One region of the Agromyces silvae genome, then DNA from elsewhere that is predicted to be linked to it. Evidence: predicted binding sites of a transcription regulator. Region 1 holds the regulator's gene; each other region holds the start of a gene.
What was found. The regulator LexA, encoded in region 1, represses DNA repair genes until DNA is damaged. The targets are predictions, from matches to a motif close to TCGAACANNTGTTCGA.
Positions count from the first base shown of each region.

Region 2: QU602_RS15135 (HNH endonuclease signature motif containing protein) is a predicted target of LexA. The motif match lies at 2,789-2,804, and genes of this name have one in related genera.
Region 3: QU602_RS13110 (Rv2578c family radical SAM protein) is a predicted target of LexA. The motif match lies at 4,084-4,099, and genes of this name have one in related genera.

Region 1 is NZ_CP133018.1:1,914,493-1,921,591, reverse strand. Features, by position in the region: gene priA (bifunctional 1-(5-phosphoribosyl)-5-((5-phosphoribosylamino)methylideneamino)imidazole-4-carboxamide isomerase/phosphoribosylanthranilate isomerase PriA) at 1-33, opposite strand, end outside; gene hisH (imidazole glycerol phosphate synthase subunit HisH) at 127-765, opposite strand; gene hisB (imidazoleglycerol-phosphate dehydratase HisB) at 762-1,376, opposite strand; gene QU602_RS08850 (histidinol-phosphate transaminase) at 1,387-2,475, opposite strand; gene QU602_RS08845 (LysM peptidoglycan-binding domain-containing protein) at 2,559-2,939, opposite strand; gene lexA (transcriptional repressor LexA) at 3,250-3,927, shown strand; gene QU602_RS08835 (alpha/beta fold hydrolase) at 3,958-4,752, opposite strand; gene metE (5-methyltetrahydropteroyltriglutamate--homocysteine S-methyltransferase) at 4,913-7,099, opposite strand, start outside.
Region 2 is NZ_CP133018.1:3,289,228-3,296,326, reverse strand. Features, by position in the region: gene QU602_RS15150 (sensor histidine kinase) at 1-406, shown strand, start outside; gene QU602_RS15145 (response regulator transcription factor) at 498-1,106, shown strand; gene QU602_RS15140 (methylated-DNA--[protein]-cysteine S-methyltransferase) at 1,877-2,389, shown strand; gene QU602_RS15135 (HNH endonuclease signature motif containing protein) at 2,827-4,392, shown strand; gene QU602_RS15130 (SDR family oxidoreductase) at 4,580-5,269, shown strand; gene QU602_RS15125 (TetR/AcrR family transcriptional regulator) at 5,370-5,969, shown strand; gene QU602_RS15120 (lactate/malate family dehydrogenase) at 5,999-7,078, shown strand; gene QU602_RS15115 (hypothetical protein) at 7,075-7,099, shown strand, end outside.
Region 3 is NZ_CP133018.1:2,849,384-2,856,482, reverse strand. Features, by position in the region: gene QU602_RS13125 (glycoside hydrolase family 6 protein) at 1-24, opposite strand, end outside; gene QU602_RS13120 (malate:quinone oxidoreductase) at 204-1,682, shown strand; gene QU602_RS13115 (ABC-F family ATP-binding cassette domain-containing protein) at 2,057-3,874, shown strand; gene QU602_RS13110 (Rv2578c family radical SAM protein) at 4,108-5,253, shown strand; gene QU602_RS13105 (sensor histidine kinase) at 5,338-6,708, shown strand; gene QU602_RS13100 (hypothetical protein) at 6,705-7,099, shown strand, end outside.

The sequences.
Region 1 (7,099 bases):
CACCAGCCGCGGGGTCTTGTTGAACTCACTCATCACTGTCCTCGAATTGTGGAGCCGCGTTCGCGGCGTTCGGCACAGTCACAGCATCCTAGCGACGTGCGACGTGCCCCATCTGTACGTGACGGCTCAGCGCAGCGAGCGGAGCCAATTGCCGAGCAACGCGATGCCGGCCTCGGCCGACTTCTCGGGGTGGAACTGCGTCGCCGACAACGGTCCGTTCTCGACCGCGGCGAGGAACCGGCCGCCGTGATCGGCCCAGGTCAGCTTCGGTTTCGGGAACGGCGGCTGCGTCTCGAGCGTCCATTCTTGCGCGGCGAACGAGTGGACGAAATAGAACCGCTCGTCTTCGAGCCCGCGGAACAACACGCTCCCGTCGTCGGGCTCCACCGTGTTCCAGCCCATGTGCGGCAGCACGTCGGCCGGCAACTCGGTCACGGCGCCCGGCCATTCGCCGAGCCCCTCGGTGTCGACACCGCGTTCGACGCCGCGCTCGAAGAGGATCTGCATGCCCACGCAGATGCCGAGCACGGGCCGGCCGCCGGCCAGCCTGCGGTCGATCAGCTCATCACCGCGGACCGCACGCAGCTGGCGCATCACGGCGTCGAACGCGCCGACCCCTGGCACGAGCAGGCCGTCGGCCTCCAGCACCGCGCGACGGTCCGCGGTCAGCTCGACCTCGGCGCCCGCGCGCTCGAGGGCCTTGGCGGCCGAGTGCACATTGCCCGACCCGTAGTCGAGCACGACGACCCGAGGGCTCGCGCTCACAGCGCACCCTTCGTCGACGGGACGCCGATGACGAGCGGGTCGAGTGCCTTGGCCTGGCGGAACGCGCGCGCGAACGCCTTGAACTCGGCCTCCGCGATGTGGTGCGGGTCACGGCCGCCGAGCAGGGTGAGGTGCACGGTGAGCGCGGCGTTGAAGGTGATGGCCTCGAACACGTGGCGCACCATGGAGCCCGTGAAGTGACCGCCGATGAGGTGGTACTCGAAGCCGGCCGGCTCGCCCGAGTGCACGAGGTAGGGGCGCCCCGAGATGTCGACGACGGCCTGCGCGAGTGCGTCGTCGAGCGGGACCAGCGCGTCCCCGTACCGCGAGATGCCCGACTTGTCGCCGAGCGCCTGCTTGATCGCCGCGCCGAGCGCGATGCCGACATCTTCCACGGTGTGGTGCACGTCGATCTCGACATCCCCGGACGCGCGGACCGTGAGGTCGCTCAGCGAGTGCTTGGCGAACGCGGTGAGCAGGTGGTCGTAGAACGGCACGCCCGTCTCGATGTCGCTCGTGCCGGTGCCGTCGAGGTCGATCGACAGGTCGATGCTCGACTCGCTCGTCTCGCGCTGCACGCGCGCGGTACGGCCTGCGTTCGGGGAGGTCATACGCTCAATCCTATTGGGCCGACCGGGGCGCGAACGGCGCGATGGCTTCGAGGAACGCGGTTGTCTCGGTCTCGGTGCCGGCCGTCACCCTGAGGCTGCCCGGCAGCCCGATCTCGCGAATCAGGATGCCCCGTTCGAGCAGTCCCTCGAACACCGCGTGCGGGTCGTCGACGCCGTCGAAGAGCACGAAGTTCGAGCCGCTCCGATAGGCGCGGAATCCGAGTCGTTCGAGCTCGTTCGAGATGCGCTCCCGCTGGAGACGGATCTCGTCGACCATCGCGAGCATCTGGTCGGCGTGCGCGAGCGCACCGAGCGCTGCCGCCTGGGTGAGCGCGGACAGGTGGTACGGCAGGCGCACCAGGCGTAGTGCGTCGATGGTGGCGGGATCTCCGGCGAGGTAGCCGACCCGTGCGCCCGCGAAGGCGAACGCCTTGCTCATCGTGCGTGAGACGAGCAGTCTCGGCCGGCCCTCGAGCAACGTGAGCGCACTGGGCGTGCCCGGGTCGGCGAACTCGAAATACGCCTCGTCGACGACCACGATGCCGCGTGCCGCGTCGGCGACGGCCTCGACGGTGTCGAGCGAGAGGGGGGTCCCGGTCGGATTGTTCGGGGCGCACAGCAGGACCACGTCGGGATCGTGCTCGCGGACGGCCGCGACCGCGGTCTCGGGGCTCAGCTCGTAGTCGGCGTCGCGCCCGCCGGTGACCCACGCGGTGCCGGTCCCGGCCGCGAGCAGCGCGTACATCGAGTAGGTCGGCGCGAACCCCAGCGCGGTGCGCCCCGGGCCGCCGAACGCCTGCAGGATGTGCTGCAGCACCTCGTTCGACCCGTTCGCGGCCCAGATCTGCCGCGGCTCGAGCCCGTGACCGAGGTACCCGGCCAGTGCCGCGCGCAGCTGGGTGAACTCACGATCGGGATAGCGGTTCAACCCGAGGATCGCCGCCGCGACGCGCGCGACGATGTCGTGTGCCACGGCCTCCGGAATCGGATGCGTGTTCTCGTTGACGTTCAACGCAACGGGAACGGCCTGCTGCGGCGCACCGTACGGTGCCTTGCCACGGAGGTCGTCTCTGATGGGGAGATCCTCGAGACTGGTCACCAGATCATGCTATCCACGGCGACGGCAGCCCTCGCGCAGGCGCCTTCACGTGCACAGCACGCGTGCGCAGCGCAGCCCGCGGCTCAGCGCACGGCGGGCAGGGCGAGCTGCTGACCGGGCTGCACCACCGCGCCGTCGAGCCCGTTGAGGCGCACGATGTCGGCGATGACCTCGCGGGGGTCTTCATCGGGCGCGATCGACTCCGCCAGTTCCCACAGCGTGTCGCCGTGGCCGACGGTCACGACCTCGAGCGGGGCGACCGGCACCCCACCTCCGTCGGCGGCCGCCATGCCCGCGCCGAGCACCGACACCGAGGCCACGATGGCGACCGGCAGTGCCGCGAGCGTCGTCAACACGACCCGGCCGCGACGCGTGATCCGCAGCCGCGTCCGAGGGGCGGGTGCACCGGCGCCGACGTTCGCCCCGAAGCCGCCGTGGGCGTCGATCGTGTTCGACTCGCTCATGGTTCCTCCTGACGTTGCCGCGACCGATTCCGATTCCGAGCCGCATCCGCCGCTCGGCCGGGAGCGGCGGATGCGAAGCTCTGTTCCGAATGTATCTTCGAATGAGCGCCCGCGCAAGGTGTCTCTCCATTTCTTCTGCCTCGGCCTGCGCCCGTGAATGTGCGAGAACAGGCGCGACACGCTCGAACATATGTTTGATGCGTGCCCGCCGGGCAGATACAGTTTCGAATGTCCGAGAACAGTCGATCAGACACCACCGACATCCGGTCGCGAGGCGACCGCAACGAGGGGCGAGACCGTGAGCACCGACATCGACCGAACGCCGGAGTCCGGCTCGCGACGGCGCCGTAGCAAGGCGCTCACGCCCAAGCAGACCGCCATCCTCGAGGTCATCCAGCAGTCGGTCGCCGACCGCGGCTACCCGCCGAGCATGCGCGAGATCGGCGACGGCGTGGGCCTCTCCTCGCTCTCGAGCGTCACGCATCAGCTCAATCAGCTCGAGCTCGCCGGGTACCTGCGCCGCGACCCCAACCGGCCGCGCGCGCTCGAAGTGCTCATCGAGCTGCCCGGGAGCGAGACCCGCGCCTCGTCCAGCGAGCCGATCCCGATCAACGATGCGGCGATGGTCCCCCTCGTCGGTCGGATCGCCGCGGGCGTGCCGATCATGGCGGATCAGCAGATCGACGAGGTGTTCCCGCTCCCCCGCCAGCTCGTCGGCAAGGGTGAGCTCTTCATGCTCAAGGTCGTCGGCGACTCGATGATCGACGCCGCGATCTGCGACGGCGACTGGGTCGTCATCCGATCCCAGAAGGACGCGGAGAACGGCGAGATCGTCGCCGCGATGCTCGACGGCGAAGCGACCGTGAAGGTGTTCCGGCAGCGCGACGGGCACACCTGGCTGCTGCCGCGCAACAGTGCGTTCGAGCCGATCCTCGGCGACGCGGCCGAGGTGCTCGGCAAGGTCGTGGCGGTGCTGCGGGCGGTCTGAGCGCGGGCCGGCGCGCTCAGCGACGGCGGCTCAGCTGCGCGTCGCGGGCGACGTGCGCCCGGCACGCATCGACACCGGCTGCAGCGACACCGGCTGCAACGGCGCCGGCACGCTGCGCAGCCACTCGAGCACGGCGGACATGAACCCGGCATGGTCGTCGCGGAAGACCGTGTGCCCGGTGCCCTCGATCGTCTGCACGGTCATACCCTGCCGCCGCAGCCGCCCGGCGATCTGTTCGGTGATGAGCAGGCTCTTCTCGGCCAGCACGACGAGGGTCGGCGCCACGAGCGACACCGGTGGGACGAGCCGCCGGGTGTCGCTGAAGCCGAGGATCGTGCGCTTGTCCCAGTCGCGCAGCGTGGCGAGCTCGATCTCGACGTCTTCGGCGTGCCACTTGGGGTTCATCTTGACGAGCGCCGACCTGCGCGGGCGCGGGGCGAGCGCGAAGAAGAGCTTGAACGCGAGCCCGCGCAGCCCCGTGGGGAACGAGAACGCGGGGTCGATGTAGATCGCGGCGCGGGGCGCCATGCGGTCGGCGACGAGGCTCGCGACGAGCCCGCCGAGCGAGTGGCCCATGACCACGTCGGGCGGGCCGTCGAGCAGCGGTGTCAGCGTCTCGACCACGTCGTCGGCCCACGCGGCCGGCGAATAGCGGTCGGCCCGCGGGCTCCGGCCGTGGCCCGCGAGGTCGACCGCGATGACCCGGAAGCCGTGCGACTCGAGCTCGGCGGTGACCCGGTGCCACGCCCGCGAGTCCGACATGATGCCGTGGATGAGGATCGCGGTGCGGGGCCCGTACCCGGTCTCGGTGACGGCCAATCGCATGCCTCTCAGGCTAGGCGGCGCACCTGGGCGGTCACTTCGAGTGGACCGCATGCCACGTGTGAGTCGCGACCGCCGCGCCCGGTCGCCGCGTCCTGCGGGCGGACCGCGGCCGGGACATCCGATCGCCGGATGCCCCGGCCGCGCACGCGACGCGACTCGCTCAGCCGGGGACCGCGATCCCGGCGCGCACGGCCTTGGTCGCGGCGATGATGTGCTCGAGCGAGGCGATCGTCTCGTCATACCCGCGGGTCTTGAGCCCGCAGTCCGGATTGACCCAGAGCCGGCTCGCCGGAATGGCGCCGACCGCACGCTCGAGCATCGAGCGCACCTCGTCGGTGCTCGGCACCCGGGGCGAGTGGATGTCGTAGACCCCCGGCCCGATGCCGTGGTCGAACCCGCTCGCGGCGAGGTCGTCGACGACCTCCATCCGGCTGCGCGCGGCTTCGATCGAGGTGACGTCGGCGTCGAGGTTGCGGATCGCGTCGATGACGACCCCGAACTCCGAGTAGCAGAGGTGCGTGTGCACCTGTGTGGGTGCCGCCGCGCCGCCCGTGGCGAGCCGGAACGCGCCGACCGACCAGTCGAGATACGCCGGCTGGTCGGCGCGCTTCAGCGGAAGCAGCTCGCGCAGCGCGGGTTCGTCCACCTGGATGATCCGGATGCCCGCCGCCTCGAGGTCGGCGATCTCGTCGCGCAGCGCGAGCGCGACCTGTCGCGCGGTGTCCGCGAGGGGCTGATCGTCGCGCACGAATGACCACGCGAGGATCGTCACGGGACCGGTGAGCATGCCCTTCACCGGCTTGGCGGTGAGCGATTGCGCGTACGTCGACCAGGCGACCGTCATGGGCTCCGCCCTGGCGACGTCGCCCCAGAGGATCGACGGCCGCGTACACCGTGAGCCGTAGGACTGCACCCAGCCGTGCTCGGTCACGGCGAAGCCGTCGAGCAGTTCGGCGAAGTACTGCACCATGTCGTTGCGTTCGGGCTCGCCGTGGACGAGCACGTCGAGCCCCAGCTCCTCCTGGAGACGGATGACCCGTTCGATCTCCGCACGCATCTCGGCGCGGTACGCGGCCTCGTCGAGCTCGCCCTTCGTGAGCCGTGCCCGGGCCCGGCGGATCTCGGTGGTCTGTGGGAACGAGCCGATCGTCGTGGTCGGCAGCTCGGGCAGCTCGAGCGCCGACTGCGCCTCGACCCGGTCCGCGTAGCCCGCTCGTGAGAAGTCCGAGTCGGCGAGCGCGCCGAGCCTGGCCCGGACCGCCGGTACGCGGACGCCCGGCGCTTCGGCGCGATCCTGGAGCGCCTCACGAGCCACGGTGAGCTCGGCGGCGATCGCCTCGGGGCCGTCGGCGAGGCCGCGTGCGAGCGTCGCGACCTGTTCGACCTTCTGATCCGCGAACGCGAGCCAGCTCACGAGGCGGGGGTCGAGCTTCGTCTCGTCGGCCACGTCATGCGGGACGTGGAACAGCGACGTCGAGCTCGACACCGCAACGCTGCCGGACCAGGCGCGGAGCGCCTCGGCACGTGCGAACGCGGCCTCGAGATCGCCACGCCAGATGTTGTGCCCGTCGACGACGCCCGCGACGAGCGTCTTGGCGGCGAGCGACTCCTCCGTCGCGGGATCGAGGCGGTCGGGCGCATCGCCCCTGACCAGGTCGAACCCGATCGCCTCGACCGGCGTCGCCGCGAGCGCCGGAAGCGCATCATCGAGTCCGCCGTAGGGCGCCGCGACGAAGATCGCGGGACGGCTCGATGCCGCTCCGAGCGCGTCGTACGCGACCCCGATCGCCTCGAGGACCCGGTCGCGCGGGGCGTCGAGGGTCTCGCTCACGAGCGCGGGCTCATCGAGCTGGACCCATTCCGCGCCCGCCTCGGCGAGCGCCGCCAGCAGCTCGGCGTACACCGGAACGAGGTCGGCGAGCCGGTCGAGCGGCTGGAACTCCGCGGGCGCGTCCTCGGTCGGCTTCGCGAGCGCGAGCAGCGTCACCGGCCCGACCAGCACGGGACGCGTGAGGTAGCCATCGGCCAGCGCCTCACGGAACTGGCCGAGCAGCGCCCCGGGCTGCGCGCTGAACACCGTGTGCGGTCCGATCTCTGGGACGAGATAGTGGTAGTTCGAGTCGAACCACTTCGTCATCTCGAGCGGCGCGTCGGCCGCCTCGCCGCGAGCGATCGTGAAGTATCCCGCGAGGTCCACGCCGTCGCCGCCGACGAGGCGCTGGAATCGTTCGGGCACCGCGCCGACCGCGAGCGCCGCATCGAGCACCTGGTCGTAGTACGAGAACGACTCCGGGATCGCCGAACCGCCGCGTTGGAGACCGAGCCCGGCGAGCCGCTCCCGCGTCGC
Region 2 (7,099 bases), 1.4 Mb from region 1:
GCTCGAGAACGCGCGCGAGGTGCTCACCGCTGCGGGGGCGTCGTGCGCGTTGCGCGTGGGCGTGGTGCCGGCGGACGCCGCGGTGCGCGCGGCGCTCGCGTCGGTGGTGCGCGAGGCGACGACGAACATCCTGCGGCACAGCGAGGCCACGCGCGTGACGATCACGCTGCGCGTGGTCGACGATGCCAGCGTGTTGTCGATCGAGAACGACGGTGTCGCTGCGTCGACGGTCGCCCCGGCCGCGCGTGCGGCGGGCAGCGGCCTCGCGGGCCTTCGCGAGCGGCTCGCGGACGTGGGAGGGCGGCTCGAGACCTCGACGGATGCCTCGGCCGGCATCTTCGAGCTCACGGCGACGGTGCCGGTCGAGGAGAGCGTGAGAGTGAGCGCAGGGCAGGTGAACGCATGAGCTGGACATCTGCGGATGCCTCGGCCGGCACATTCGAGCTCACGGCGACGGTGGTCGTTGAAGAGCGAGTGAGCGCAGGGCAGGTGAACGCATGAGCACGATCCGCCTGCTCGTCGCCGACGACGAGCATCTGATCCGCGGTGCGCTGATCGCACTGCTGAACCTCGAGCCCGACATCGAGGTGGTCGCGAGCGCCGCGAACGGCGAGGAGGCGGTATCGCTCGCGCTCGAGACAAGCCCCGACGTCTGTCTGCTCGACCTGGAGATGCCGGAGGCCGACGGCCTCGAGGCGGCGTCCCGCATCTTGGCCGAGGTGCCGACCCGCGTGGTCATCGTCACCCGTCATGCCCGCCCTGGTGTACTGCGCCGCGCGCTCGCGTCGAAGGTGTCGGGTTTCGTCCCGAAGTCGACCCCGGCTGAGGACCTCGCGAACGTGATCCGCGATGTCGCGGCCGGCCGCCGGTACATCGACCCCGAGATCGCCGCGACCGCGCTCACCGCCGAGCGCTGCCCGCTGACCGACCGTGAGCTGGACGCGCTTCGGCACAGCCGCTCGACGATGAGCGTGCAGCAGATCGCCGAACGCATGCACCTCGCACCCGGAACCGTGCGCAACTATCTGTCGTCCGCGATGACGAAGCTCGACGCCGCTTCGCGGCACGAGGCCGCCGAGATCGCCTGGCAGCAGGGCTGGATCTGATCAGCGCGGGCCACGAGAAGTGGGGACTTGACTCCCTATAAGGGGAATGATCGGGGTCGCGGTACAGACCTCGGTCCGGTTCCCGGTGGCCGAGACAGGCGCGATCAACGAGATTTCCAAGGTTGGTCCCGTGGGCGAGCCGACGCGCACGCCGCCGGCGGAGCCCTCCGGGCGGGCGAAGTCGAGCCGATGCGCATGCCGCCGGCGGAGCCCTCCGGGCCGGCGAAGTCGAGCCGAAGCGACGCCAGGCTGATCGCGTCGACCGGCGTCGAGCCGCCGGCCTGGCTCGGGATCGGTGCCGTGCTCCTGGTGGCCGACGCTGTGGCGATCGTCGCCTCGGTTGCCCGACCGGCCCAGCGGGGCGGCGCGCCACCCGAACTGGGGGCACACGATGAAAGAAATCGGACGACGCTCTCCGTTAACCTGGCGTTGGCCGCACGCCGGCGGCGGCCCCTCAAGCTGGCGGACTCCCTCCGAACCGTCGGGTCAGATCCCCGCCGCCGCACACCCCGCGGCGGCGGGGGCCTCTGCCCGACGCCGTCAGGCACAGCTTGGGCGTTTGCCTGTTGCGTCTGCGCGACGCCTCGACCTCTGGCTGGTGCCGTCAGGCGTAGCTTGGGCCTGTGCCTGTTGCGTCTGCGCGATGCCTCGACCTTTGGCTGGGCCCTCAGGCGGATCCCTCCAATCAGACCCAGCCGAGTCCGCGTACCTGTCTGATTTCCGCTGGAAAGGTGGGCGCAGCCGCGACCTGCAGGCGCAAAGATTGAGGCATGAGCCGTCGCCACGCCACGCTACCGACCGCGCTCGGCGAATTGCTCGTCGTGGGCGACGGTGACGCGATGGCGGGCGTGTATTTTCCGGGGCACTGGCACCCCCCAGTGGAGGGCTCGATCGGTGCGGGCGTGGATGCCTCTGTCGACTCCCTCTTCGTGACGTTTGCGGCACAGCTCGCAGAGTTCCTCGAAGGCCGGCGACGGGAGTTCGACCTGCCCATTGCGCCGGTCGGCGACCCGTTCCAGCATGCCGTCTGGGACCTGTTGCGCGAGATCCCGTACGGAGAGACCACGACGTACGGTGCGTTGGCGGTCGAGCTCGGCGATCGCAACCTCGCTCGCCGGGTGGGGGGTGCGGTCGGGAGGAATCCGATCAGTATCGTCGTGCCGTGCCACCGCGTCGTCGGAGCGAACGGCGCGCTCACGGGCTATGCGGGTGGCCTCGAACGCAAACTGCAGCTGCTCGAGCTCGAGGGTGCCCCAGTCGTCGCGCAGCGCCGTCTCTTCTAACCTCCTGGCTCTCCGGTCTCCTGCGCTCTGTCGAGGGAGCTGGATCGCGGCCTTCGAGGGCTTCACCACGACCGCCACAGCCGTCAGGCCGCTCGCTTCATCAGTACCTCTCGCTTCGCTTCTCTGGCATTTGCACCTCGGTCGCCTGCACCTCGGTCGCCTGCACCTCGGTCGCCTGCACCTCGGTCGCCTTCACCAGGTTTCCTCGGCCTCGCCTGTGCCAGGCCTCCTCATCTCCACCGTGCCCAGCCTCATTAACTCCACCGTGCCCAGCCCCTCACTTCTCCCTCCAATCCACTGCCTCTCTTCCTCCAATCCATCACCTCTCTCCCTGCAATCCGCCACCCGCCGCCGCTCATTGATCTGCTCCGCTGCGGTGCTCGCCGGGTGTGGAAAGATTCGAACACGCATTCGAGGATAGTGATATCTTGCTGCTCATGCAAGACATGATTCCACCACCCGCTGACATCGGGTCGCACGTGGAGGCGCAGGCCGAACTCGCGGCATTGATCGATGCATCCGTCGAGCTCAGACAGGCGCTTGCTCGACTCGATGCCCAACGCCTTGTCTCGATCCACGAGGCGATCCAGTTCGCGGTGAGCCGCGCACGTTCATTCGTCTCGTCTCATCTCGGGCGTACCGGCCAGTACGAGCTCGCGCGCCGTGCGGTCATCGCGGAACTCGCTGTCGCGTGGCGGGTCTCCGAGCGGACGATGCAGCGCCTCGCGTCGGAGTCGTACATGCTCTGCACGGCGCTTCCATCGACGCTGGCGGCGATGAGCGAGGGGGAGATCGACGCGGCGCACGTGCGCGTCATCGTCGAGGCTGTGAGTGCCGTCGAAGGGTCATCCGATGCGCTCGCGAGGGCGGATGCCGAGCTTGCCTCGCTGGCGCGGGGCGTGACTCCTGCGAAGCTGCGGCATGATGCGAAGCGGCTGCTCGAGCAGGTGCAGATCGAGACGGTCGTGCAACGTCATGAGCGTGCGTTCGCTGACCGCGCCGTGCAGCTCGAGCCCGCACCGGATGGCATGGCGTGGCTCGCCGTGCAGATGCGCGCGACGGACGCGCTGCTGGTACGCGACCGGCTGAAGCAAGCGGTGACCGTGGCGAAGGCCGACGCGTCCGAGTCGCGCACCTGTGCGCAGCTCGAGGCGGACCTCGCGCGTGACCTCTTGCTGTACGGGGCGCCGGTCGGCGACGCGGCGGCCGGCACGGGACTCGCCTCGATTCGTCCTACGGTGCACGTGACGGTGCCCGTGCTCAGCCTGCTCGGTCTCGACGAGTCGCCGGCCGACCTCGACGGCTATGGTCCGATCGATGCGGAGACGGCTCGGCGTCTGGCCGCGAACGCACCGTCGTTCACGAGGCTGCTGACCCACCCGATCAGCGGTGCGGTGCTCGACGTCGACCGTGGCTCATATCGGGTACCGGCTGACCTTCGAACGTGGCTTCAGGTGCGCGACCGTACGTGCCGCTTTCCGGGGTGCACACGGCGTGCGGTTCGGTGCGAGGTCGACCACAGCGCGGCTTGGGCGGCCGACCACGGCGCGACCGCTCACGACAATCTGGCTCACTTGTGCGCGTTCCACCATCATCTGAAACACGAGACCGCGTGGTCGCTCAGGCACCTCGACGGGGGAGTGCTCGAGTGGACCTCCTTGACCGGCGCGGTGTACCGCACCACGCCGGAAGGTGATCTGCGTGCCGGCAGCCTCCAGCAGGCCATCGAGGCAGCTCGCCGAGCCTTCGGGCAGAACGAAGTCCTCGCCGACGCGGCAGATCCCGGCGACGAATGCGGCGACCTTGACGACTCGGACTCCGATTCAGAGCTAGCCCCGGCCCCGGACTCGGATTCCGAGCTGGACCCGGACTCGGACTCCGATTCAACCCTCGACTTAGACCCGGACCCGGACCCGGACTCAGGCCGGCGCCCGGGCTTGAACTCGGCGCACCGCCGTCGCCGCCGTCCACCGGCGGTGTACGAGGAAACGGTGGGCTTCTAATAAGCCTTCTATTCGACATGTGTAGAATAGACACGTACACCGACGAAGTGGTCGGCACCAGCCACGACGCCACGAGCCCGCGACGATGCCGACCCGCCCGGGGCACCCGTTCCCGGAATCGAGAGGAAGGTCACACATGGCACGCGTCAGTAACAAAGTGGTTCTCATCAGCGGAGGTGCCCGCGGCATGGGCGCCTCGCACGCCCGGCTTCTGGTCGAGGAGGGTGCGAAGGTCGTCATCGGCGACTTGCTCGACGCCGAGGGCGAGGTGCTCGCGGCCGAGCTCGGCGAGAACGTCCGCTACGTCCACCTCGACGTCACCGACTATGCGCAATGGGAGCAGGCCGTCAAGCTCGCCGTCGATGAGTTCGGCGGACTCGATGTCGTGGTGAACAACGCCGGCATCGCGAACTTCGGCCCGGTCGACGAGTACTCGCTCGAGGCCTGGGACAAGATGATCGCCATCAACCTCACCGGTGTCTTCTACGGCATCCGAGCCGCTGCACCTGCGCTCAAGCAGAGCGGCAAGGGGTCCATCATCAACATCTCGTCGACCGCCGGCCTACAGGGCTACGAGGCGCTGCCCGGCTACAACGCCGCGAAGTACGGCGTGCGCGGGCTCACGAAGAACGCCGCGCTCGACCTGGGCCAGTACAACATCCGCGTGAACTCGGTGCACCCCGGTGTGATCCGCACGCCGATGACCGACGAGCTCGACACGCCGCAGAACCACGTCGCGCTTCACCGAGTCGGCGAGCCGATCGAGCTGTCGAACCTCGTCCTGTTCCTCGCGAGCGACGAGTCCAGCTTCTCCACCGGCGCCGAGTTCGTCGCCGACGGCGGCGAGACCGCGGGCCTCGCCCACTACGAGAGCTGAGCGCGGCCCGAGACGCGCACGCCTCGGGCGAGTGGATGCCTCGCCCGAGGCATCCACCCGTTCGATGCCCATGCCTCGCGAGCCTGACTACCCTGATCAGATGCGACCCGACCCGAGACAGATCCGCACGCGCCAGGCCCTCGTCGCGGCGCTCACGCGGCTGCTCGAGCGTCGGCCGCTCGACGAGATCACGGTCGCCGAGCTCTGCCGCGAGGCCGGCGTGCACCGCACGACGTTCTACGGGCACGCCGACGGGGTGCCCGAGTTCGCGCTCGCCGAGTTCAGCCGTGACATCGACCGCATCGCCGAGGTCGACGTCGAGCCCACAGCCGAGGCGCCCGAGGAGGTCGCCGACCGGTACCTGAGCTCGATGCGACGAATCCTCGACCACATCGCCGAGGAGCGAGCCGGGTACCGCACGCTGTTCGGTCCGGTCACACGCGGCATCTTCCGCACCGCAGTCGACGACCGGCTGCGGCACCGTGCCCGGCTCGCGCTCGAGGTCTGGCGCGAGCAGCGTGTGCCCGGCGCGCCGCGCACCGAGGAGGCGATCGAGCAGGCCGCCGCGTACGTCGCCGGCGGTCTGGTCGGTGCGATCGAGACCTGGGCGCTCAGTGACGAGACGGATGCCTCGGCCGAGGCCGCCCGCATCGCGACCCTCATGCCAGCCTGGTGGCCGCGACGCGGCACGCAGCGGTAGGAGGCGCGGGCACCCGCTAGCATCCGGACATGGATGTTGCAGTTCTCGGAGCCACGGGAGATGTCGGCCGCGCGGTCTGCGCCAACCTCATCGAGAAGCGCGTCGTACGCTCCACATCTCGGCTGCAGCTGGTCGGGCGCGTAGGCGGCCCGTCAGAACTGGCGACGCACGGGCTCCGCGCCGACCTCATCGACGCGTACGACGAGCACGCGCCGTTCATCGACGTCGCCACGACACCCGACGACGTCGTCGCCGACGTCATCGTGCTCGCCGCGGGCGCCACGGTTCCCGTCGACCCGAGCCAGGTCATCGACCGTGACCTGCTCGCCCAGCGGAACCTCGCGACGTTCCGCGAGTACGCCGAGGCGCTGGCCGCCGGCGGCACCGGTCAAGAGGTCGTCATCGTCGTGTCAAACCCCGTCGAACTCGGCGTCGCGGTGCTCGCCGAGCGCCTCGGCCGGCACCGGGTCATCGGCATGGGGTCCTGGTTGGACACCCTGCGATTCCGGCGCGAGATCGCCGCGGACCTCGGCATCCACCGGCAGCGCGTGAGCGGGTTCGTGGCCGGTCAGCACGGTGACGGCGCCGTCCCGCTCTGGTCGACGGTCCGCATCCGCGGCTTCGACGGCGGCGAGCGCGCAGCCGTCGTCCGGACGTTGCGCGGCGAGCGCACGCTCGACACGTTCGCAGCCGAGGTCGCCGCCGCGAAATCCGAGCTCGCCGCAGCCGGCCGCACCGACCCCGGATCCGCGTTCGCCATGGTCGACACACTCCGCCCGGGCGTCCGCGGCGTGGTGCGCCCCTATCTCACGCACACCAGCGGGGCGAAGACCTCGCACGCGACGGCCGCCGCCACGGTCGACCTCGTCGACACGGTGCTCGACGGACGAGAGATCGTGGTCGCCGGGCAGGTCGCGCTGGACGGCGAGCTCGAGCTCGACGGCACCAGCGTGCAGGGTGTCCTCGGTGTCCCACTTGTCGTCGGGCCCGACGGGTGGTCGAGGGTGCTCCTCGACGACCTCGCACCCGATGAGGCAAGACGACTGCTCGCGATCAGCCGGCAGATCCGCAGCTCGGTCGACGGATGGCTCTCGGGAGTCCGCGCATGAGCGGGATGGAGACGACCTGGG
Region 3 (7,099 bases), 930 kb from region 1:
CTCGTCGTCGCGAACGTGTCGCACGCGCGATCGATCGTTCGGCGTCACCTCATCGGTCACGTCGAGCGGCTCCCTCCCCGAGCGCCAGTACCCCCGTTTCGGCCATCCTATTGGGGTTCGTGGAATGCGCTCGCCCGCGCGGGCGACGGGCCTCGAGTGGCCACGGTCCGACGACCGTCTCAGGTCGACATAGACTGGCGGTCGTGCATTCTGACGAAACCGTCGACGTCGTGCTCATCGGCGGGGGCATCATGAGCGCCACGCTCGGCTCCCTCATCTCGCGGCTCCAGCCCGACTGGACCATCCGCGTCTACGAGCGCCTGGGTGAGGTCGCCCAGGAATCCTCCAACCCCTGGAACAATGCGGGCACCGGTCATGCGGCGCTCTGCGAGCTGAACTACATGCCAGAGGCGAAGGACGGGTCGGTCGACCCGGCCAAGGCCATCAGCATCAACGAACAGTTCCAGATCAGCCGTCAGTACTGGTCGCACCTCGTCGAACAGGGCGACCTGCCCGACCCCTCGACGTTCATCAATTCCACGCCGCACATGACCTTCGTCAAGGGCGCACCGAACGTGAAGTACCTGCGTCGGCGGTTCGCCGCGCTCAAGGACCAGCCGCTGTTCGCCGGCATGGAGTACAGCGAAGACCTCGACCAGATCGCCGAGTGGACCCCGCTGCTCGCGAAGAAGCGCAACCCGCGGGCCAAGGTCGCCGCGACCCGCATCGAGTCGGGCACCGACGTCGACTTCGGCTCGCTGACCCGCTCGCTCTTCGACGACCTGAAGCGGCGCGGCGCCCAGATCAACACCGACACCCAGGTCACCTGGCTCGACCGGCAGAAGGACGGCAGCTGGAAGCTGAGACTCCGCCGGCTCGTCGGCGGCACGCCCGACGAGGTGCGCGCGCGGTTCGTGTTCGTCGGTGCCGGTGGCGGCGCGCTCGCGCTGCTGCAGCACGCCGGGATCCCTGAGATCGAGGGGTTCGGCGGGTTCCCGATCTCCGGCCAGTTCCTGCGCACCACGAACCCGAAGGTCGTCGCGCAGCACAAGGCGAAGGTCTACGGCAAGGCCGCGGTCGGCGCACCGCCGATGTCGGTGCCGCACCTCGACACCCGCATCGTCGACGGCGACACCGCCCTGCTCTTCGGGCCGTTCGCCGGGTTCACGCCGAAGTTCCTGAAGAGCTCGACGTGGTTCGACCTGCCGTTCTCGGTGCGCGCGCACAACCTCGGCCCGATGCTGCAGGTCGCGGCGAAGAACTTCGACCTCATGAAGTACCTCATTAGTGAGCTGCTCGCGTCGCGCGACAAGAAGATGGCGGCCCTGCGCCAGTTCATGCCGACCGCGAAGGCCGAGGACTGGGAGCTGATCACGGCCGGTCAGCGCGTGCAGGTCATGAAGAAGGACCCCGAAAAGGGTGGCGTGCTGCAGTTCGGCACCGAGGTCATCACCGGGGCCGACGGCACCATCGCCGGCCTGCTGGGCGCCTCGCCCGGCGCGTCGACGGCCGCACCGATCATGCTCGGGCTGCTGCAGCGCTGCTTCCCCGACCGCATGGCCGAGTGGGAGCCGAAGATCCGCGAGATGATCCCGCACTACGGCCGCACGCTGAACGACGACCCGGCCGTGGCGGCGGAGTCGCTCGCCGCGACCGCGAAGGCGCTCAAGCTCACGGCCTAGCTCCGGCCCGCGCCGACCGCGCCGCCGCGCTGTCGCGCTGTCGCGCTGTCGCGCTGTCGCGCGATGCATCCTCGCGTTCCGCGCGACGATCTGGTACGGTCGTTTCCGCTATGAAGTAAGCACATCCCATCGTCCCGCGCCTGAGGCGCCGTTGACTCCGGGTGTGCTCGTCGTTCGCTCAGGTACCGCCTGACCGAACACAGCCTGAATCGCGACAGCATGTCGTGCACACCCATCGGCCGACGGCGAATGCCCGGCGGGATTCATCCTTTGCTCCCGGGGCGCGCGCCATCGCCTGCACGCCGCCCGGTGCACCGTTGCGCCGTCGCGCGCTGTGCGCGCCCCCGGGAGCCCTTCGCGAAATGGGGTTCCCCATGGCTGTACGTTCTTCGATCTCTCCCTATCTCCGGGCCGACGGGCTCTCCGTCGCCTACGGCGAACGCATTGTGTTCGCCGATCTCTCCTTCACCGTCTCGCCGGGCGACCGCATCGGTCTCATCGGCGAGAACGGCGTCGGCAAGTCCACGCTGCTGCGCACCCTGGCGGGCACGGGTCTCGATACGCGTCCTCGTTCGTCGGTCGCCACCCGACCAGCGGGTGACTCGACCGTCGACGGCGCCCTCGTCGACGGCGCCCTCGTCGACGGCGCCCTCTCGCGCCCGGCGCGCATCGGCCTGCTCCTGCAGGAGGTGCCGTTCGCGGATCACGACCTCGTCGGCGACATCCTCGAGGATGCGCTCGCCGAGGTGCGTGCGATCGAGCGCGAGCTCGACGCGGCCGCCGCCGGTCTGGCGGTCGAGGGCGCCGACGAACGGTCCGCCGACGAGGCATCCGCTCGCTATGCGGCCGCGCTCGACGCGGCCGAACGCGCCGAGATCTGGGCGGCCGAGGCGCGACGCGACGAGCTCCTGCAGGGGCTCGGTGTGGGTGAGTTGGCCCTCGACCGGCGCATCGGCGAGGTGTCGGGCGGCCAGCGCAGCCGGTTCGCGCTCGCGGCCCTGCTGCTGCGCGCGCCCGACGCGCTGCTGCTCGACGAGCCGACGAACCACCTCGACGACGCCGCTGCGGCGTTCCTCGAGGAGCGGCTTCGCGCGTGGCGCGGGCCGGTGCTCTTCGCGAGCCACGACCGGGCGTTCCTCGACCGGGTGGCGACCGGACTGCTCGACCTCGATCCCGGTCGGCAGGGCGCGCTCGCGCTCGCCGGGGACGGGGCGTCCGGCGCGGGGGCCCGCGACGCGGGTCTCGCGAGCGCCGGCGGGCAGGTGTTCGGCGGCACGTTCTCCGAGTTCCTCGACGTCAAACGCGCCGAGCGCGAACGCTGGCGGCGGCAGTACGAGGACGAGCAGGACGAGCTTCGGAACCTGCGCGTCTCGGTCGTCGAGACCGCGCGGAACGTCTCGCACAATGCACCGATGCGCGACCGGAACAAGATGTCCTATGGCAATATCGGCAATCGCGTCGAATCGCAGGTGAGTCGCCGGGTGCGCAACGCGCAGCTGCGTCTCGACACGCTCGAACGCGAGCAGGTGCGCAAGCCTCCCGCGCCGCTCGCGTTCGCGGGCATCCCGTCGGGGTCGCACGCGCTCGCCGACGAGGCGGGCCTGCTGATCCAGGTGGCGGATGTCTCGGTCGGGGACCGGCTGCACCTCGAGACGCTGCAGCTCACGCCGACGGCGCGGCTGCTCGTCACGGGCGCGAACGGCGCCGGCAAGTCGACGCTGCTCGGCCTGCTCGCCGGGCGTGTGGCGCCTGACGGCGGCGTCGTGCACCGTCGGCGCGGGTTGCGGGTCGGGCTGCTCGAGCAGGATGTGCGGTTCGCCGATCCGGATGCCTCGGCGCGGGCGCTGTACGAGCGGACGCTGGGGGAGCGGCGGGCCGAGCAGGTGCCGCTGTCGGGGCTCGGGCTGCTCGCGCGGCGCGACCTCGACCGGCCGGTCGGGGCGTTGTCGGTCGGGCAGCAGCGCCGGCTCGCGCTGGCGCTCGTGATCGCCCGGCCGCCGCACGTGTTCCTGCTCGACGAGCCGACGAACCACCTGTCGCTCGCGCTCGCGACCGAGCTCGAGGAGGCGCTCGGCGCCTACCCGGGCGCGGTCGTGATCGCCAGCCACGACCGCTGGCTGCGCGCCCGCTGGTCGGGGCCGGAGCTGCGGCTCGCGGGCGGGCGCGTGCTCGCTCCGCAGCCGGCGGCCTGACCGTCTGAGTGCGGTTCGCTCTTTCCTTGCTCAGGAATTTCCGCGCGGCGCGCCGTGCCGGCGGCGACGACACGCCGTCGGCACGGCCGTTGTTCCTGAGTTGGGAAAGTGGGGCATGTGTGGCAGGGGGTGTGTGCGGCGTTGGGTGGGTTGGACGGTGAGTGGATGTCTCGTGCGAGAGCGTGCCGGCGCGGCGAGTTGCGTGACGTTCGAACATATGTTCGAATGAGGGAGTGCGGTGGAGTGGGCAGGAACTCGGGGTCGAGCAGACGGACACGCTGCCAGGGCTCGCTCGGTTGAACAACCTGGTGCGGTCGGTGCAGACGCCCGACTTCGCCGGGGTGACCTTTCACGAGGTGCTCGCCAAGTCCGCTCTCAACCACGTGCCCGGCGCGTCGGCCATGCCGTTCGCGTGGACGATCAACCCGTATCGCGGGTGTTCGCACGCCTGCAGCTATTGCTTCGCACGCCCCACGCACGAGTACCTCGACCTCGACGCCGGCGACGACTTCGACCGGCAGATCATCGTGAAGGTCAACGTCGTCGACGTGCTGCGTAAAGAGCTCGCGAAGGCGTCGTGGCGACGTGACCACGTCGCGCTCGGCACGAACACCGACCCGTATCAGCGAGCAGAGGGGCGCTACGCGCTCATGCCGGGTGTCATCGACGCCCTCGCCACCTCCGGCACGCCGCTCAGCATCCTGACGAAGGGCACGCTGCTGCGCCGCGACCTGCCGCTGCTGCGACGGGCGGCCGAGCACGTGCCGGTCGACCTCGCCATGTCCATCGCGGTGTACGACCACGAGCTGCAGCAGTCCGTCGAGCCCGGTACGCCCAGTACGAAGGCGCGGCTCGCCACGGTCACCGCGGTGCGCGAGGCCGGCTTCGACTGCGGGGTGTTCATGATGCCGATCCTGCCCTACCTGACCGACACGCGAGCCCACCTCGACGACGCCGTCCGGCAGGCGAAGGCGGCCGGCGCGACGAGCGTCACCTGGGCCGCGCTGCACCTGCGCGGCTCGGTCAAACCCTGGTTCATGCAGTGGCTCGAGCGCGAGCACCCCGAACTCGAGCCGAAGTACCGGTCGATGTACTACGGCCGCAACGCGTACGCGCCGAAGGCGTACCGGGCGTGGCTCGCCGAGCGCATGCGGCCGATTCTTCGCGCGCACGGTCTGCCGACGCGCGCGGCCGACCCGGCGACCGGCGGCGTGCGCTCGAGCGCGTTCCGGTTCGGCGCCCGGCCCGGTCAGACCCCGGGGGTGGATGCTCCGCCCGTCGGTGTTCCGGCCCGCGCGGCCGCGGGGGCCGACCGCGCGCGGCGCGGTCTCGTCGCGCCCGAGTTCGCGCCGCCGCCCGATCCCGCCGCGCTGTTCTGAGGCGGCGCGCCGTTCCGTGGGCCGTGTCGGAGCGGGGGCAGCGCGGGTGCGATAATCCCGTGGACGGATTCCCCCGGAGGACGCATGGCCGTTGGCCTCCCAGAGCAGCTCGCTCGCGACGCCCTCCGGCGTGCGCTGCAACGTGCCGCACACGCCGCAGCGTTCGTCTGCCTCACGGCGGCGATCGTCGTCGCCGTCGCGAGCGCCGTCAGCGGGGGTCGCCCGGATTCCTGGTCCGCGGTCGCGGCGCTCGTCGTCATGGCGGCCGCGCTCGCGCTCGTCACCCTGCGCCCCACCGTGGCGTCCACGGTGCTCTACCTCGCGGGCGGCACGGGCACCGTGCTGCTCGCGACGGTGCTCGTGATGTCGGGCGACTCGCCGTTCGCGACGTCGAACAACGTCGTGCTCGCGATGCCGCGGGTCGCGCTCGTGCTCGTCGGCGGGGCGGGCGCCACCACCGCGATCGCGGTCACCTGGGCGGTGTTGGGCTTCGTGCTCGGCGAGCTCGCCGTCGTGATCGGCACGGGGCTCGTCGGGGCGACCTGGGCGCCGAACACCGCGGCCGCGTTCGCGACGGCGGTGATCGTGGCGATCATCGTCGTCGACCGCGCCGGCCGGCGCGCGCGACGTGAGCGTGCCGGCGTGTGGGGAGTCACCAGCGAAGAGCAGCCGGCCGACCGGCGGGCGCGGGAACTCGACCCCCTCGCGCATCGCGAGCTGCGGGCCACGGCGCGACTGCACGACACCGCGCTCATGCACCTGGTCGCGATCGCGTCGGCCGGTTCGGGCCCGGTCGAGGATCGGCTGCGTACTGCGATCCGGCAGGACCTCGCGCTGATCGCGGGTCCCGATTGGGCGATCGGCCGCTCCGAGGCATCCGACCGCCCCGGGACATCCGACCGCCCCGGGGCATCCGGCCGCCCCGGGGCACCCGCTCGGCCCGCGGCATCGGCCCACGCCGGCACATCGGACCGCCCCGGCACATCCGACCGCCCCGGGGCATCCGGCCACCCCGGGGCATCCGCTCAGCCTGGGGCATCCGCTCGGCCCGAGGCATCCGCAACCTGGCTGTACCTCGACCAGTCGATGACCGCGGCCGAGCACGTGGGACTCGAGGTCCGCCTCACCGGCGACGTGTCGGCGCTGAGCGCGGTCACGCCCGCGCGGGCCGCGGCGCTCGACGCGGCCGTCGCGCAGTGCCTCGTCAACGTGCGCCGGCATGCGGGCGTGAGCGTCGCCGAGGTCGCGATCGGGGCCGACGACCGCGAACTGACCATCGCGGTCATGGATGCCGGCGTCGGATTCGATGAGGCCGCGGTGCCGGCCGACCGCATCGGGTTGCGGACCTCGATCCGCGGACGCGTCGAACACGTCGGCGGCACCGTCGAGGTCTGGTCCATCAGGAACGTCGGGACCACCGTCGTGCTCAGCGTGCCGACTGGCACCTCGGCGTGAGGCGGCGCCCGCTGCACCTGTCGCCGCAGGTGGTCGATCCGGTCGGCGGGGTCGTCGACGTGCCGATCGTGGCGGTCGGTGCCGCGCTCGCCACGGTGCTCGCCGTCACGCTGACCGCCCTGCACTGGGGCGAGGTTCGCCTCCCGGTCGCGGCGGGGCTCGGGCTGGTGCTCGTCCTGGCGGCCGCGATCGCGATGCTCGCGGCGACCGTGCCGGCCCGGGCGCCGTTCACGCCCGAGCGGCTCGGGCTCATCGTGACCCTCGCGGTCGGCGCTGCCGTCGCCGAGTACGTCTCGACGGCAGGCGCGAACCGGTTCCTCTATGACGACTTCGGCGCACTCGTCGTTGGCCTGCTGATCCTGTCGCTCGCGCCCTACTGCACGTGGGTCTC